DNA from 3 places in the Rossellomorea sp. ABR4_004 genome. Region 3 is predicted to be linked to each of the others. Evidence: a T-box and tRNA genes for the amino acid it is inferred to sense, from the RefSeq annotation. Region 3 holds a T-box; the other regions hold tRNA genes.
The links. A T-box is a leader RNA that pairs with one kind of tRNA and senses whether it is charged. The one in region 3 lies ahead of argS (arginine--tRNA ligase), so its partner is inferred to be a tRNA-Arg.
Positions count from the first base shown of each region.

Region 1 (6,199 bases), on a different contig from region 3:
CATCTTTCCCACTTTCAGGATGGTTTGTTTTCGCTGGCGTAAACTTTGTAGTAGCCATTGGAAATCCTGCTCCTTTTCCTGAAGGTAGGACTGGACTTCCTTATCCCGGTGATATTTTAGGAAATCTGTGTACTCTTCATTATATGTGACGTTTATAGTCGTACCGTCATACAACGATACGGACACGGTATGACCATCGATCACTTTTACGACAAGCTCAGGAATAATGTATTCAGCGATATGATGAGAATACTTTGATCCGGGTCTCGGATTGCACTGCTGGATGAAATCCGCTGCCAGCTGGATGTCTTTTAGCTCAACCGCAAGATCCTTGGCGACTGCCTTCCACTTCTTTTCTGCAAAAGCTTGAAAATGGTTATCTACAATCATCGTAACCAGAGGGGGTACATTGGCTTTCCGCTGCAACTGAAGGGCTATGCACTCCTTCAGTGATCTGGCTCCTATTCCAGCCGGTTCTAATTCCTGAAGCCTACTAATATAGTTTTCTAGTTGAGACATTTCCAGACCATGTTTTTGAACGAAGGATTCTTCGTCTATTCTCAAATAACCGTTATCATCCAAGCTAAATATTAATTCATCCAGTATCTTTCTCCCTGAAGAAGTAAGCGATTTCAAATTTAATTGAACAGATAATGCATCCGCAAGGGATCTCTTTGGCACGGATACATATTCATACCAATCCACCGTGTTTTCGTGATTGACGGCATTTCGTTTAAATGTTTGAGGTTCTCGTTGATGAAGGGGGTCTTGCTTAGGCGGTTCTAATTGTATAAGGGGATTCTCTAATTGCTTAGCTTCTAGATAAGCATTCAGTTCCATCGTAGAATATTGGAGGATGGTGATGGCTTGAGAAAGCTGCTGCGTCATTTGAAGTTTTAATTGTTGATTTTGAAAAAGTCCTGCTTTCAAATTCATGATTCTTAACCTCCCATTTATCTATTCTACAATAAAATTGGTGGTTCGTTAATGGGAATTCGTTGGTAGTTGGTGGGTATGTACTATATATATGTCTTTTCCCTCAAAAACTTTCACGAGGATAGCAGTAGTTGATTTCCGCTCCAGGTGCTCGCTTTCCGCGGGGCGTGAGTTGAGCCTCCTCGGGCTTTGCCCTGTGGGGTCTCAACTTTCCCGCTATTCCCGCAGGAGTCGAGCACCTTCCGCTCCAATCAATTGTCATGGTGATGGTCATAAAAAGATTCTTTTATTTATATTCAGTAGAATTGAGAGCTTACAAACCAAAACTCCCATGCTTGTAAAATCTCTTTACAAACACAGTAACTCTTCGAATTAATATACGCTCTCGTAGGGAAACCCTTATATTTTACTATTATTGTAAATTTCGTCATATCAAAATCCATTTAGTACAAAACTCACACCAAAAAAGCAGCCATAATTTGAATAAGTTCATGACTACTCTTCAAAAAAATATTAAACTAATTGAACCCAACGAATATAGAACATAAAAAACGGGTCTACGATATGCAAAATATCATCCTTAAAATCTATTGCAGGCTCACCTTCTATATCGTTCTTAGCAATCTTGTCCATTTGTTTTAATACACTAGTAATCTGGTGTTTTAATGGAACAGACTTGGGCTCTAATAAGTCTACTAGTTTCTGCCTAATATCCTCTGGTGTAACCCTTGATGTTTCTTGCATCTCACCCAAGGCTGCAAGGATCGCTTCATAGATATCTCCTTGTCTTCCTGATTTGAAGTTGCGTTCTTTTCTATCTCCCCTATTTGGCCCCATTGCTAATTTTTCAAAGATTACATTTGAAGTTGATGTTTGAACGATTTCTTCAAAAAAATCTTCATAGACAGGAATAGTAGTAATAGAGTTTTTAATATCTTGCCTAAAATAAATATCATTTTCAAAACAAAGTAATAAACAAAACTCTTGCATTAAATGAGGACTTCCAAATGCCTCTTTAGCAAAGTATTTCGCAATTTCTTCAGGAAAATTCACATTTAATGCTTCAAATCCTTTCTTTGCGATTTCTAGGAGTTCTTGTTCTTCCCAAGGTGAAATTTTTATTTGGAAAAGTCTACCTGTCATTTCATTTTCGACTTCTATAGCATCATAACTTCTATGAGGCACAGCTAATAATATTACTTTTAATCCTTCCAATACCCCACCTTTGAGAGCCCTAACTATACCTAGTTGCAGAGATCTATCAATATAATGAAAATCATCTATTAAAAGCGGGATACCATTTTCTATTAAAAAATCTATTGTTATCTGCTTTTTATCGAAAGTATATACATCTGTTGTCTTCGTACCTGTTTTTGATGATCGGTCAATTGTTGATCCAACTGAAGCCTTTCCAAATAAAGCATTAAAAGTCCCTTTTGCTTGAATTGAAGACTTCTTTCCATCTTCAGATGCCTCTTCATCATTTCTACCAATTGCTATCTGTAGTTTGCTAGTGATTATATTCCAGAGATCGTCTTCTTCGTTTATTTGTCCACCCATAACCCATACGCTATTTTCAGGAGGTATAACTTTATTGCAAAGGACACTCTTTCCTGATTTAGTGGGACCAGTTATAGAAATCATTTTACCTTTCATCTTTAAACTTCTTTTTAACTTGTTTTCCAAACGGAAATTATCCCTTGAAAAATAAGTTATACTCGGTAGTCCCCCAGCAGTAAAGACATCTTCAGTATTTAAATCCATTGGAATTCACCTTCATTAGTTGATTTCAATATTATACCATATATCCATATTATTCTTGAATCATCTTGAGTATCTTCTGAAATAGATTGAAAGGTTTGTTTGGAAAGTGAACTGGAGACAGATTTTCTTCGTTTGATGGGAATCACTCCTAAAGTTATTTATAGGAGCAATTTGAGGTATGCGTGGTGCTTTTCGTGGTATTTATGAACGAACTGCACCCATTAAAAAAGAGCATAAAAAAACCATCACGTTTTGTAAAAACACAATGGTTTCAGTAATTTGGTACGCCCTCGGAGGGAATCGAACCCCCATTTTAAGAACCGGAATCTTACGTGCTATCCGTTGCACCACGAGGGCATGAAATGAATAACCGTCACGAATATATATTATAAGCTAGAAAATACTTGTTTGCAATATTTTTATTCTTTAAGCCCTAACCTCATAAATGGTTGTTTCTTAAAGATGTGAAAGTTGATTGGAGTTCCTTTGTAAATAGTTTGATTTGCATTAGAATCTGTTTTTCTGTTTGTCTACCCTTATAATTAGTCATTCATAAAATAGAATCACAGAGTGGATTGAAGCGGAAGGCAATTGACTCCTGCGGGTAATAGAGGAAAAGTCGAGACCCCACAGGGCAGCGCCCGAGGAGGCTCGACTTCCTCCCCGCGGAAAGCAATTGCCTGCAGCGGAAAGGAACGGTCTTTGTTTTCACGCCGTAACTTATCAAAAGGTGGCTCCACTTATTTTCAAAGGAAATAAACTTCTACTGCAACCATAAACTTTACAAACACTCTCCCGTTTAAAAAAGGAATGAATGGGTATCATGTAGAAAGGATTTATATACAGGGGAATAAAGGAAACGTTTAGTTTGACCTTTATTGACCATGGGTGTATGATTACAGTACAAAGTGAATAAGTAATTCAGAAAAATAAAAAAGGATTTCTAAGGAGGAACGAGGATGAATTTAATTCCTACAGTAATTGAACAAACAAACCGCGGTGAACGTGCGTATGACATTTATTCACGTTTATTGAAAGACCGTGTCATCATGCTTGGAAGCGGCATTGATGACAATGTGGCAAACTCCATTGTAGCACAACTTCTTTTCCTTGAATCTGAAAACCCGGAGAAGGATATTTCGATTTACATAAACTCTCCTGGCGGAAGTATCACGGCGGGTATGGCAATCTACGATACGATCCAATACATCAAGCCTGATGTTCAAACGATTTGTATCGGTATGGCTGCTTCAATGGGTGCGTTCCTTCTTGCAGCAGGTGCAAAAGGCAAGCGATTGGCCCTTCCGAACGCTGAAGTGATGATTCACCAACCACTTGGTGGAGCTCAAGGTCAAGCTACAGAAATCGAAATTGCAGCGAAGCGCATTCTATTCCTTCGTGAAAAACTGAATCAAATCCTGGCTGATCGTACTGGTCAACCACTTGATGTGATTTCAAAAGATACAGATCGTGATAACTTCATGACAGCTGAAAGAGCGCTTGAATATGGATTGATCGATCGTATCATCACTCGTAATGAAATGAACAATAAGTAAAATTACTGAAAGCCCCTCCCGGAATTCCGTGAGGGGCTTTATATTTTTCTATCGGGAATAGTAAAAAAACCTTGCTATCTTCGAACCTGCACCTTCTATCTATGTAACCCCTCAAAAAAAGAGGCTTCCGTCACCGAAAGCCTCTCTCCTTTATTCTTTTTCAGCTTTTTTCTCACAAACCGGAATCAGAATCTCACCGTTCATCCCTTTTTTCAGTAAGAGATGCAGGATTGTTTTGGATAGCCTGCTGGGATGATATGGTTTCACCAAGTAATCATTGGCTCCCAGCGTGAGTCCTTTTTCTTTCTCATCCAACGCGGAGGATACGATGATCGGGACTTGGGAAAGCTCTTCATCCGCTTTCATCTTTTCTAATACATCCCACCCCGACATGCTACCTTCAAGCATAATATCGAGGACGATGGCATCTGGTTTCTCTTCCTGCATTTTTGTCAGGGCTTCGGTTCCTGACGGCGTGTGCTGTACCTTGAAACCACTGTCGGACAGCTCAGCTTTCAACAGGGATGCCAGATTGATATCGTCTTCAATGACGATGATATTCATCCCATCACCGCAATTCTCTTCTTCTTTGAAGGTTTCGATGGTCACGATTGGGAGACGTATGGTGAACACGCTCCCTCTCCCTTCTTCTGATGAAACGGTGATGTACCCATCATGGGTTTCGATGATCTCCTTCACGATGGTCAAGCCCAAGCCGGTACCGCCAATTCTTCTCTGGTCAGAATTATCGACCCGGTAAAATTTCGTGAAGAGGTTTGGAATGGCATCCTGAGGTATGCCGAGCCCTTCATCCCGGATATCGATAAGAATGCACTCCTCTCCTTCACGGAAATGGATGGTGATGGTACCTCCATCCGGGGAATACTTGATGGCATTGCTGATCAGGTTGGTGAATGCCTGAGACAATTTGTCCTTATCCCCAAGAACGATCGTGCAGTCTGTATCCCTAGCGATATTAAAGGAATGGTGAGGTGCGTTTACCTTCTGGGTATCAATCACATGTTGCATGACGGGAACGACATCTTCATATTTCTTCTCAAAGGTTTGACGTCCGGACTCCATTCGCTGGACGTCCAGGAAATCATTGATGAGGGACGTCAATCGCTTTGCTTCTTGATAGATCGTCGTTAAATATTTCTTCGTTCTTTCCGGTTTCAGTTCTTTTGTCAGCATCAGTTCCGTAAAACCAAGCACACTTGATAGAGGGGTGCGAAGCTCATGGCTGACCGTACTCACAAACTCTGATTTCATTTGATCGACTTCGAATTCTTTTGTGATATTCCTGTGTACAAAGATTGTCCCTATCTGTTCGTCTCCACGATAGAGGGTTTCAGAATAAACCTGGAATACTTCTTTACTATCCACCACGTGATAGGTAAGGAGATGCTTACCTGTCTTCCCCTCCGTCACAATCGTTTCATAGTACTCATCCAGTTTCTCTTTATCTTCGACCCGATCAACTAGTGCTTGCTTCCAGGTTTGATAGTTTGCTTGTTGAAGTTCGTCAATCTTCCCTCGAATCAATGCCGATAATTTCGTATTCATTAATAAGTTGTTTCCATCCTTATCAATGAGCTGTATCCCCTCCTGTATATTGTTGAGGATATCCTGTGTTAATTGACGATTCGTTTCGGATTCTTCGAAAAGATATATCTTTTGCAAAGAGATGGAGATTTGCTTCCCTAAGCTTGAATACTCCTCTAATTCCTGCTTATTGAAATCATCTCCAAATCGACTGAATACCATGATGGCTTCCACCTGTTGGTCCACAGAAAGGATAGGTAAGAATAAATCATACGAATAAAGGATTTCTTCGTGGTATCCTTTTTCCGAAGGCCTCATCTCCCGTTTGAGTGAGAAGGGCTCCTTCGAATCAAACAACCTTTGATGAATTCCATTGTAGATATACATCAAGAATTGAC
Region 1 is NZ_JBSWVM010000001.1:1,712,236-1,718,434, forward strand. Features, by position in the region: gene rpoN (RNA polymerase factor sigma-54) at 1-936, opposite strand, end outside; gene ACXAF2_RS08865 (hypothetical protein) at 1,450-2,700, opposite strand; tRNA gene ACXAF2_RS08870 (tRNA-Arg) at 2,986-3,057, opposite strand; gene clpP (ATP-dependent Clp endopeptidase proteolytic subunit ClpP) at 3,660-4,256, shown strand; gene ACXAF2_RS08880 (ATP-binding protein) at 4,407-6,199, opposite strand, start outside.
Region 1: it encodes a tRNA-Arg, which carries the amino acid that the T-box ahead of argS (arginine--tRNA ligase) is inferred to sense. The anticodon was not compared.

Region 2 (6,199 bases), on a different contig from region 3:
ATTCAAGCATTTTTTGATATTGTTTTACCAACGCATTTTTTGGCTTTGTCAGGATTTCAACAAGCGCTTCTTCATCAAGAGGCTCAAGGCTTGAAATCACAGGTAAACGACCGATGAATTCTGGAATTAATCCAAACTTCAATAGATCTTCAGGAACAACTTTAGAAAGAAGGGATTTATCTTCTTTTACTTCAGCGTTTTTAGGATCAGAACCGAAGCCAATCACCTTTTGACCTAAACGGCGTTTAATGATTTGTTCGATTCCATCAAATGCTCCACCACAAATGAACAGGACATTGGACGTATCGATTTGGATGAATTCCTGATGAGGGTGCTTACGACCACCTTGTGGAGGAACGCTTGCTACCGTACCTTCAAGAATTTTCAGAAGTGCCTGCTGAACACCTTCACCTGAAACGTCTCTAGTAATGGATGGATTTTCAGATTTACGTGCTACTTTATCGATTTCATCGATGTAGATGATGCCTTTTTCAGCTTTTTCTACATCGTAATCAGCTGCCTGGATTAATTTCAATAGAATATTCTCTACGTCTTCTCCTACGTAACCAGCTTCAGTCAGTGAAGTGGCGTCAGCAATGGCGAAAGGAACGTTAAGAATACGAGCAAGTGTTTGAGCCAGTAACGTTTTACCGCTACCTGTCGGCCCGATCATTGCAATATTACTCTTGGACAGTTCAACGTCATCGACTTTACTGCTTGAGTTGATACGTTTGTAGTGGTTGTATACGGCTACAGCCAGAGATTTCTTTGCCTGATCCTGACCGATTACGTATTCGTCCAGAATTTCCCGGATTTCACGAGGTTTCGGAACGTCTTTAAATTCTACTTCTTCTTCCGTTCCAAGCTCTTCTTCTACGATTTCTGTGCAAAGTTCGATACATTCATCACAGATATACACACCTGGTCCAGCGACTAGTTTACGAACTTGGTCTTGTGTTTTTCCGCAAAAAGAACATTTTAGTTGTCCTTTTTCATCATTAAATTTAAACAATGATTTTCACCCCTTAGTTAAAACTTCATAAAATCGTGCTCTGTTTTCAATAAACGAACGATTTCTTACATCCCATTACCTAAAGTTATGTACTGCATTTTATCATATTATATGTTCGTAAAGAAATTGATACGATTCTTAAGAATCATCTTATTATGTAACACGCATTTTAGCAAATATTTTACATTCTAGTTAGTATCTTGTCCAATTGAAGTCAGGTAATGTAAGAAATCTAATTATGTATGTTCCTGGTGAAAAATAATGCAACCCCGTTAAATAAGCTTTTTCCAAAAATAGTGGTTCTTATTCTTGTTCGATGGATAAAGTTTCTTATTAGATAGAGTATAGTATTTTGGCTCATTTTGCCACAGAAACAAAAAACGCCTGGAGCAAACTCGTTTGCTCATTCGTTTTTTGTTTCTGTGGCAACTTTTCAGCAAAGCTTGAAAAGCGTGTGAAACGTTCGTTTTCACACGAATGAGCCAAAATACGGTGTAATATGACCGTTCATTGTACAAAACAAGGCACGAAGAAATCGCGCCTTGTTTGCTATTTTTATTATGCTACAGTTTTGCTATTTTCAACAAGGAATTCTACTGCTTTACGTACTTTAAGGTCAGCTTTAAGTGTGTCAAGGCCGCCTAGAGCTTGTTTGATGTTGTCAGCAGACATGTTGTATTGTTCTGCCATTTTGTTAACTTCTTCTTCTGCTTCTTCGTCAGTTACTTCAAGATTTTCAGCTGCAGCGATTGCTTCAAGTGTTAGGTTTGTGCGAACGCGTTTACCAGCGTCTTCTGTCATTTGACCGCGAAGATCTTCTTCTGTTTGACCAGAGAATTGGAAGTATAGGTCAAGGTTCATACCTTGCATCTGTAGACGTTGTTCGAATTCCTGCATCATGCGGTCTACTTCAGCCTTCACCATTACTTCTGGAATTTCAACTTCAGCGTTGTCAGAAGCTTTATTTACAAGAGTTTCACGAACGGCTGTTTCAGCTTCGTTCTTTTTAGACTCTTGAAGACGTTTTTCGATTTTTTCTTTAAGTTCAGCAAGCGTTTCAACTTCTTCGTCAGCGTCTTTAGCGAACTCGTCATCTAATGCCGGAAGTTCTTTCGCTTTGATTTCGTGAACTTTCACTTTGAATGTAGCAGGCTTACCAGCAAGTTCAGCTGCATGGTATTCTTCAGGGAAGTTAACTTCTACTTCTTTCTCTTCTCCAGATGCAACCCCGATTAATTGCTCTTCGAAACCTGGGATGAATTGACCTGAACCTAATTCAAGAGAATAGTTCTCAGCTTGGCCGCCTTCAAATGCTTCACCGTCAACGAATCCTTCGAAATCCATTGTGACAGTGTCGCCTTCTTCAGCTTTGCCTTCTTCTTTTACAGCTAGCTCAGCTTGTTTTTCTTGAAGTGAAGTAAGTTCAGCTTCAACATCTTCAGCTGTTACTTCTGTTTCCATTTTTTCTACTTCAAGACCTTTGTATTCTCCAAGCTTCACTTCTGGTTTCACTTGTACTTTAGCAGTGAAGATAAGCTCTTTGCCTTTTTCCATTTGCTCAACATCGATTTCCGGACGGTCGATTGGGTCGATTCCAGTTTCTTCGATTGCTTTCGCATACGCTTCAGGTAAGATGAAATCTAATGCATCTTGGTAAAGTGATTCCACACCAAAACGTTTTTCAAACATTCCGCGAGGCATTTTCCCTTTACGGAATCCTGGTACGTTAACTTGTTTTACAACTTTTTTGAATGCTGCGTCCAAACCTTCGTTTACTTTTGCAGCTTCAACTTCAATTGTAAGTACTCCTTGGTTTCCTTCTTGCTTTTCCCATTTTGCAGACATACTGTTCCCTCCAACAATCTATAATTGATCTTGTATTTTTACGCATAGTAGTAGATAGTCCCGTATGAATCTAGCACTATCATCGTAAATATATGAAAAACTTTTACATTACAACCATTACATTATAACATACAGCCACTGTCTTTCAACAGAGAGCATTTAAATATTAGGAGAGGAAATTTCCTCTAGCTCCTTAAGTCTTGTTAGAATCCACTGAGACTGTATGCTTTCAACCTGGTTTTTTAACTCTTCTTCCAGGATTGCATCGGCAAACATCCCTGCTGTGTAGTAAGCATACACCGAAGCGATTGCTTTCGGTTCCTCCTCAATTGTAAAAGGGTAGAGAAGAAAGGTATGCCTTTTCAGTAATTCTTGAGCGTGCTGAAATAGCGTAGGATTCGTTTGTGCCAGAAGATCGTCTAAAGAATCTGTGATCATCTTAAAGAAATCAGACGCGAACACATCTTCCAAAGCGGCAGGAGACACCTGCTCCTTCATCCCAAACTTCGCTACATCTACTTCTTTATCCATTCCATGCTCCCTTAAAACATTTAAGATCATCGTTTGCAGAAATGGGTGGGCGGCTGAATCCTTTAAAACTGCTAGCAACTCCCCTACGAACGGGTGAATGTTTCGATGAACCAGCTGTGCCACGATCAACGTCTGTACCTCCAGGCTCTTCCCGGATAGGATAGACGATTGATCCTCTTCTGATGCTTCTTCTTCAGGAATTGGCGCTTTTCCGTTAACTACTTTTTCACTGAATTGGAGTAGTTTCCTGAAATGCTCTTCTTTTTCAAAGGGCACTTCTTTTTCATCAAACAGGGCATTGATCGTGTCGACCACTTCCCTGTGCTGATGAAGCTGGATGAGAATCATCAAATACATATCTACCACTTCGAAGTAGTCCCCGATCCCTTCATGAAGCATCTCTTTACATATGTATCTGGCTTTGTCGTACTGCTTGCTTTCATAAAGAGATAGCACGAGTGCAGTATTAATATCAGGATTATCTGGTTCTAATTCATAGGCTTGCGTGAGCAACTGAGAGGATTCATGGACCTCTCCTTTCTCAAGTGCCTGCACACCCTTTTCCAGCAGCCGGTCCTTCAATCCTGGAAACTGGACGATTTTACCTTTTCCTTCATGGTTTCCCTTAGTCATAAAACGTACCTGCCTATATTTTTTAGTTTGTATTAGTTTAGCATGATATCTTTTGGATAACAAAAAAAGCCTACCCTTTTCAGGTAAGCTTTGTGTATGTAGGATTTATGGCGTCCCAGGAGAGATTCGAACTCCCGACCGACGGCTTAGAAGGCCGTTGCTCTATCCTGCTGAGCTACTGGGACGTGATTTGTTTTTCAAGGACAATATTTATTATATTCACATAGCATCAATAAGTCAACAGATTTTCAAAAAAAGTTTTATTTATTTTTCCGGGACCGTTTTTTCTATCTGTACTATTGGAAGAGAACCCGCCGTGGCAGGTTCTCGCAATGATTTTACAATTGAAAGGATTGAGTCAATTCGTCCAGAGCCACATGATCATGCGTTAAGAATGTTACCTTTATTTGCTGCTCGTTTGCTTCTACCAATGCGTAGGTGCGTTCTCTCCTGCCCCTTGGCAAAACAATACTTCCCGGATTCAAGAACAAAGTGCCATTATTCAATTCTGCACCTAGTGTGTGTGAATGGCCAAAGAAAACAAATTGTGCTCCTACTTCTTCTGCTTTATAACGCAGCTTCATGAGTGACATTTTAATTCCATACAGATGACCGTGTGTCGCCATGATTGAACTGCCCTGTACCTTTTCAATAAGGTCGTCGGGTAGCCTGGCATCCATATCACAGTTTCCCCTCACTACAAGGTAGGGGGATAATGCCGGGTCATCCGCACTTAATTCAGAATCCCCGCAGTGTACCATGGCATCTACGGTAGAATGATATTTCTCCGATAGCTCCAACAGCTCTTCTTTTGAACCGTGACTATCACTTACAACCAATAGTTTCATTCCGCTCACCCTTTAAATAAAGTCTGAGATCATGTTTTTAAGTTTTTTTAATGCATTTCCACGATGGCTGATTTGACTTTTCTCTTCTTGAGTTATCTCAGCCATGGATTTTCCAAGAGTAGGGACGAAGAAAATCGGATCGTACCCGAACCCATTCGTTCCTCTTTTTTCTTGTAAAATCATGCCTTCGCATGTTCCTGTAACGGTTTTAGTTTCTCTATTAGGTCCGGCAATCGCTAAAACACAGTGAAAGCGTGCGGTACGGTCGGATTCTTCAACAGATTCCAGTTCGCTTAACACCTTCTCCATGTTCGCCTCGTCACTCTTTTCTTCACCGGCATAGCGTGCAGAATACACTCCCGGACGACCTTCCAACGCATCGATGGCCAATCCGGAATCATCTGCGACCACCAGTTCACCTAAAATTTCCGCAACCGTTTCAGCTTTCAGAATGGCATTTTCCTCAAACGTTTCACCGGTTTCTTCAACATCGTCAATGTGAGGAAGGTCTAGTAATGTTTGTACCTCATATCCATATGGAGCAAACATATGTTGAAATTCTTTTGCTTTTCCCCTATTTTTAGTGGCTATGATCACTCGTTTTGTCATCTACAATCTCACCCCTTTATTGAAATCTCTTTACTATTTCACCTAATGATTGCTGCTGAATTTGGAATAGCTCGTGGATTCCTTCTTGCCCGAGTTTTAACAGTTGATGCAATTGGTCCATTGTAAAGGTCGCTTCTTCCCCTGTTCCCTGCAGCTCTACAAATTCCCCTTCACCCGTCATGATGATGTTCATATCCACTAATGCGCTGCTATCTTCAATATAATTCAAATCAAGAACCGCCCCGTGCTCTTCCACAATCCCCACACTTGTGGCTGCCAGGAAACTTTTCAGTGGAAAAGATGAGATTTTTTTGCTGTCTTGAAGCTTGGCCACCGCGATTGCAGTAGCAACGAAAGCTCCCGTGATCGAAGCCGTTCTCGTCCCTCCGTCAGCTTGAATGACATCACAATCAATCCAGATTGTACGTTCTCCTAAAGCATCTAAATCGACCACAGACCTTAACGCCCTTCCAATCAGACGTTGAATTTCCATTGTTCTTCCTGAAACCTTCCCTTTAGAAGACTCACGAATGTTTCTCGTTTCCGTTGCTCTTGGCAACATGGAATATTCAGCCGTGATCCACCCTTTTCCACTGTTTCTCATAAAAGGAGGCACTCGTTCTTCGATGCTGGCATTACAAATGACTTTCGTTTCTCCAACCGTTATAAGGACGGATCCTTCCGGATGTTTCACATAATCAGTTTCGATCTCAATATTCCG
Region 2 is NZ_JBSWVM010000001.1:1,005,984-1,012,182, forward strand. Features, by position in the region: gene clpX (ATP-dependent protease ATP-binding subunit ClpX) at 1-1,012, opposite strand, end outside; gene tig (trigger factor) at 1,571-2,857, opposite strand; gene ACXAF2_RS05460 (tetratricopeptide repeat protein) at 3,017-4,021, opposite strand; tRNA gene ACXAF2_RS05465 (tRNA-Arg) at 4,130-4,206, opposite strand; gene ACXAF2_RS05470 (metallophosphoesterase) at 4,360-4,869, opposite strand; gene ACXAF2_RS05475 (XTP/dITP diphosphatase) at 4,882-5,478, opposite strand; gene rph (ribonuclease PH) at 5,495-6,199, opposite strand, start outside.
Region 2: it encodes a tRNA-Arg, which carries the amino acid that the T-box ahead of argS (arginine--tRNA ligase) is inferred to sense. The anticodon was not compared.

Region 3 (6,199 bases):
CTACCAAGCTTTCACGCTCCTCGTTACCGAAGTAAAGCACTCCAGCTTTTCGTTTTACGATCATAGGATAATAATCCGTTTGCTGGTGATTTCCTGATTTGCTTATAATCTTCCGCCATCTCGTCCATATCATAATAATCACCGATCACCCATATAGGGATCTCTATCTTGCCTCTCGTTAGTATGGCTTTTTCCAACGAAATGACCATGCCTTCTTTTAATTTGTCTCTAAAGGAATGAATCACTTCCTGACCGATGATAGGATAGTCTTTCTCTTTTTTCATACCAAATAAGCCTTTTCCGCCTTTGACTGTACTCAATTTCGAAGAAACCGTCGCTCCTAACATATGATAGAAATCTTCAAATTCCCGATAATAAATCTTGTTAAACCACCCATCATCGTGGGAAAGGTACGCGTAACGATTGTTCAACTTTGAATAAAAAGGAGGGTTCAGGGGTTGCTTGACGTGTCCCATATAAAGAAGCTCAGCAATTTCCTGACCGTTCAATTCGTCGACTCCCACTTCTTCTTCAAAGTCAATCCAACAGAAATCACCATAGCTCTGTACCCCATCATTCATGATCTTCTTCATTTCATCCTGTTCCACATACTCCATATGCGTATGTATATTAAAAGCGCCATGTTCGTACTGATGCTTAATTAGAAGTAGATTCTTCAATGGTTTTCGGGCATTTGAAGCAAACTCGTTGAAATTGATCCCATAGGAAACGACATACTGACGATCCGTATTCTTGTGAACATAGATGATATCTTTAACCTGATTATTTGCCTTCAAGAACATTCCCTCCATCTGATTGACACGATGCACAACTCATAGTTTCTATTTTAGCAAATATGTAGGGTACTTGTTCTTTTCTATTTCATTTCAAAATGATGACAAAAGTCGCAGGTAATTGTCGAAAATAGTCATATTGCAGGACCGTCGGCTTTAATTATTTCGATTTAGGTTATAGGAATGGAAGGAATCGCGGTCAAGCTATAAGCCCACGGCACTTTCTTCTCATATTTTGAAGACAAATAATGATCACAATTATGTAAAAAATGGTATTACTTTTCGCTCTTCCCCTGTCGGATCCCACTCCTATGGGCTTTATCATTGAATTCATTTCGACAAATTTCGTTTAACGCCTGTAACATCCCGTCAGAACTTCCGTATTTTATCAGGTCATGAGTAGAAATTTCCCTTCATTTCTATTAGACTAGGAATGTGAAATCTTTAGAAATTCAGGTGAATTGATTATGGAAACTCGCCAGCGATTTGCTGACAAGATCGATTGGGGTCTTCTCTTTTTATTAATGTTGTTTTTTATCGTTAGTGCTATGGGTATAAGCAGTGCCCAGACTTCAGGTCAATATGGGACAAACTTTGTGATAAGACAGGCTTTTTGGTATGTCGTAGGTGGAATTATTATTGGTGGAGCCTTATTCCTTGATTCCGATCAGTATAAGCGACTTGCCTGGTACATATACGGTGCAGGGATTTTCCTGCTGCTTGTATTACTCATCTCACCGGAAAGCATCGCCCCTTACAGAAACGGAGCCAAAAGCTGGTTCATGCTTGGACCGCTTGGTTCGATACAGCCTTCAGAATTTATGAAGACGTTCTTAATTCTTGCTCTTGCACGAATCATTACAAATCATCATGAGCTAAATCCAAGTAAAACATTACAGACAGATTTTCAATTGTTACTGAAAATTGGGGCGACGACTCTTCTCCCCCTTGCTTTTATTATGCAGCAGCCGGATTTAGGGACTTCCCTTGTCATTTTAGCCATCATGACCGGAATCATCTTAGTATCAGGTATTACGTGGAAGCTGATCGTTCCCATATATGCTTCTATCGGAGTACTTGGGGGAATCATCCTTTCACTTGTGATTTGGGCACCTGAGCTGCTTGAAAAATACTTAAATGTAAAGCCTTATCAATTTGGACGTATTTATGCTTGGTTAGATCCTTATAACTACGCAAAATTAGAAGGTTTTCACTTAATTAACTCCCTTAACGCCATTGGCTCCGGCCAGATCTTCGGGAAAGGCTACAGTGATGGTGAGGTATATATCCCTGAAAATCATACCGACTTTATTTTCAGTGTGATCGGGGAAGAATACGGATTTATTGGCGCAAGTGTCGTGATCAGCTTATACTTCTTGCTTATTTACCATCTGACGAAAACGGCTCTAGACACGAAAGAACCATTCAACGCCTATGTATGCGCAGGGATTATCAGTATGATTACTTTCCATGTGTTCCAGAACATCGGAATGACGATTCAATTACTTCCGATTACCGGTATTCCTCTTCCTTTTATCAGCTATGGGGGAAGTTCACTAATGGGGAATATGCTGGCCCTTGGACTTGTGTTCAGTATGAGGTTCCACCATAAAACGTATATGTTTTCATCAGAAGATTCTTAAATTACAGGTTGCAATCGTCTTCAGAATGTGTAAAATAGTAGTAATTATATACGCATATTCGAAGATGAAGAGAGTAATTCTGACGTGGATCAAAAGCGAGCCGGGGATGGTGGGAGCCTGGTGTGAAGCCTGGGATGAACCGCACTTCTGAGAAGTTTTTCTTGAAGTTAGTAGGGAAAAACCGGGATCTCCCGTTATACAATGAGCGCCCTTTTGGGGAATAAGAGTGGTACCGCGAGCTAAACTCGTCTCTATTTAATATAGAGACGGGTTTTTTTGTGTTTAATTTCAGGAGGTGTAGATGATGGATTTGAAATCAATAGTAGCCGATGCACTCACACATGTGTTGTCCGATTGGAATAAGAATGATCTTTACGAGTTGATTGAAACGCCCAAACATTCTCATTTGGGAGACCTGGCCTTTCCGTGCTTCCAGCTGGCGAGATCATGGAAAAAAGCACCTCACGTCATTGCAGGTGAGGTTGCGGATTCTCTCTCCTCTCCCTTTTTCAGTAAAGTGGAAGCAGTCGGTCCTTATGTTAATATCCGGTTTGATGGAGTGAAAGCAGGTAAGAAAATTGTTTCAGCGATATTAGAGAATGGTGCGGATTACGGAAGTCATGAATTTGGAACTCAAAAAACCATCGTTTTGGATATGTCCTCCCCAAATATTGCAAAACCTTTTTCCATGGGACATTTACGCTCCACAGTCATCGGTAATTCCATCGCCACCATTGCCGAAAAATGCGGCTATACAACAGAAAAAATCAATTATATCGGTGATTGGGGTACACAATTCGGGAAATTGATCGTCGCATTCAATAAGTGGGGAAATCAACAAAAAGTGAAGGATAACCCGATCGCCGAATTGTTTATTTTATATAAAAAATTTCATGAGGAAGCAGAAAAGGACCCTTCACTTGAGAAAGAGGGAAGAAAAGCCTTTAAGCTATTAGAAGACGGAGATCCGGAAGTAACGGAGCTTTGGAGATGGTTTAAAGAGGAATCACTTCATGCCTTTAAAACGATTTACTCTTTGCTCGGTGTGGAATTTGATTCCTATAACGGAGAAGCGTTTTTTAATGACAAAATGGGTGAAGTTGTGACAATGCTTCAGGATCATGACCTTCTTGAAACCTCTGAAGGGGCGAAAGTCGTTCGTTTAGAAGGAAATCTCCCGCCCTGCCTCATCAAGAAGTCAGACGGAGCTACCCTTTATGCTACTAGAGACCTGGCTGCAGCACTGTATCGCCATCGTCAGCATGACTTTGATGAAGCTCTGTATGTTGTCGGCCAGGAGCAGACCATTCATTTCAAACAAGTGATGGAAGTACTGAAGAAACTCGGGTTTAACTGGGCTGATGATATGAAACATATCCCCTTCGGACTTTATTTGAAAGATGGAAAAAAGATGTCCACGAGAAAGGGCAGAGTCATCTTACTCGAAGAGGTCCTCAAAGAAGCGATTCATATGGCTGAAAAAAATATTAAACAAAAGAATCCTCACTTAATGAATGCTTCAGAGGTGGCTAAAGATGTTGGGGTGGGCGCCATTATCTTTCACGATTTAAAAAATGATCGGGTGAACGATATTGAATTCTCCCTGGAACATATGCTCACCTTCGAAGGTGAAACAGGTCCATACATTCAGTACACGTACGCCAGAGCTCAATCCATTCTGAGAAAAGCGGGTGAATCCCTTCCATTGACGTTTAAGGGACTTGACGATGCTGAAAGCTGGGAAGTAATTAAACAATTACGTTTGTTTCCTGAGGTGGTCGAAAAAGCGTGGAAATATTATGCCCCTTCAACCATTGCCAAATATTTAGTCGATACCGCACAAAGCTTTAACCGTTATTACGGAAAAACTAAAATCATTTCAGAAGACTCCCAGCAAGCCTCCCGATTAGCCTTGGTTGTCGCCGTTTCGGCTGTCCTCGCGGAAGGATTACGATTATTAGGAATGAAGTCTCCTTCAGAAATGTAGAATATATAATTTTCTTGTCACTATTTCCCGAGAAATAGATTATTTCGCTTAAAGCCTTTTTTAAATTACGTTAAATGTTATAAGTAGGATATTTCCGTGAATTCGTTCCATCCCTACAGGATAATTCATGACTCCTTTTGTGAAAAGTGATATACTTTCTTATGTTCCATTAAAATCGAAAATAACGCTTGATCAATAAAGGAGATTACTGAATTTATGTCTGAACTACTTCACGCTTTCGAAGCATGGTTACTGGATTATGGTGTATGGGGACTAATTCTGGTTTCATTCGCTGACTCATCATTTTTCCCTATACCGCCTGATGTACTACTGATTCCATTAGCGATTGCCAATCCGGATAGCGCATTGCTGTATGCACTTTATACCACTATCGCTTCCGTTATCGGAGCCCTTCTTGGCTGGTGGATTGGTAAGAAACTTGGACGACCGATCCTTGTGTATTTCTTCTCTGAAAAAAGGATTCAAAAAGTAGAGGAATACTTTAACAAATATGGAGCAATGGCTCTTTTAATTGCAGGACTTACACCTGTACCTTATAAGATCTTCACGATTTTCGCAGGGGTTTCCGGTGTAAAGATCAGAGTCCTTGTGATCTGGTCGATTATCGGAAGGGGAATTCGTTTCTTCCTAGAAGGTGCAATCATCTTAGCACTTGGAGCTAAAGCAAAACCTTTCATTGAAGAGAATTTTACGCTTCTTACGCTTGGGGCTGGTGGCGTCTTAATCGCTGTTTATCTGGTATACCTGATAATAAAGAAGAGAAAGAAAACGGTATAATCATAGGAAAAGAGAGCAAGGGAGAATAAATCCCCTTGCTCTCTTTTTATTCTAACATTCCAACCACAAATCGCAGATGCTTATTTAACACTTGGAGAGATTGCCTGGTGCCTTCATATAATTCCCCATCCATATCAAGCTTTTCATTCTGTCCAAGTTCGATATGGGCTTCCCTTGCTTGAATGTGAATAATATCGTCATATTGTTCGCTGATATTGCCTGTACTTTTGATAACGAGAAATTCCTTTAATAACGGAAATCCGCTTTTCTTGACAACGTAAATATCCATCAACCCGTCTTCCATATCAATGCAGTTCGGCAGTTGGTTAGAGCCTATCGACCGTCCGTTAGCTGCCAATAACATCACAACTTCCTCTTCAATCACTTCATTTTCAGTCGTTATCTTTACATTTAAGATTGGGGATTCCTGAATGGACTGAAACGCACTGATATAATAACTCAGTTTTCCGAGGACACTCTTTGATCCTACATCGATATTATCGCTCGTCTCTGCGACCAGCCCCGTTCCCCAGAAATTGCTGAAATACCTCTCGTCCGCTTTGACGATATCGATATCCTTTTCAAAAGGACGCTCGGTAATGAGCCGGACAGCTTGTCCAATATTCATGGGAATATGTAATGAGCGCGCAAAATCATTACACGTCCCTCCAGGGAGGATGCCTACCAATGGCCTTTTTTCTAAGACTGCCAATCCGTTGATGGCCTCATGGATCGTTCCGTCACCACCCATAATGACCACCAGTTCATATTGATGACCCGTTTCCATACAAATTCTTTCGGCATCGCCCTTCTCTTTTGTTTTATGAATGATTAAGTTCGTACAGATATCTAACAATGGGGGCACGGCATCCTTTAACAGAACTTCTAACGTTCCTTGACCTGCCTTCCCATTACAGACCAACAATATATCCGAAAACATCGTCATGAATATCGTCACCTAACTTTTATAGTAGTAA
Region 3 is NZ_JBSWVM010000009.1:8,054-14,252, reverse strand. Features, by position in the region: gene sfsA (DNA/RNA nuclease SfsA) at 1-64, opposite strand, end outside; gene ACXAF2_RS22800 (hypothetical protein) at 24-803, opposite strand; gene ACXAF2_RS22795 (FtsW/RodA/SpoVE family cell cycle protein) at 1,262-2,437, shown strand; T-box leader at 2,490-2,693, shown strand; gene argS (arginine--tRNA ligase) at 2,742-4,424, shown strand; gene ACXAF2_RS22785 (YqaA family protein) at 4,641-5,222, shown strand; gene ACXAF2_RS22780 (diacylglycerol/lipid kinase family protein) at 5,269-6,168, opposite strand.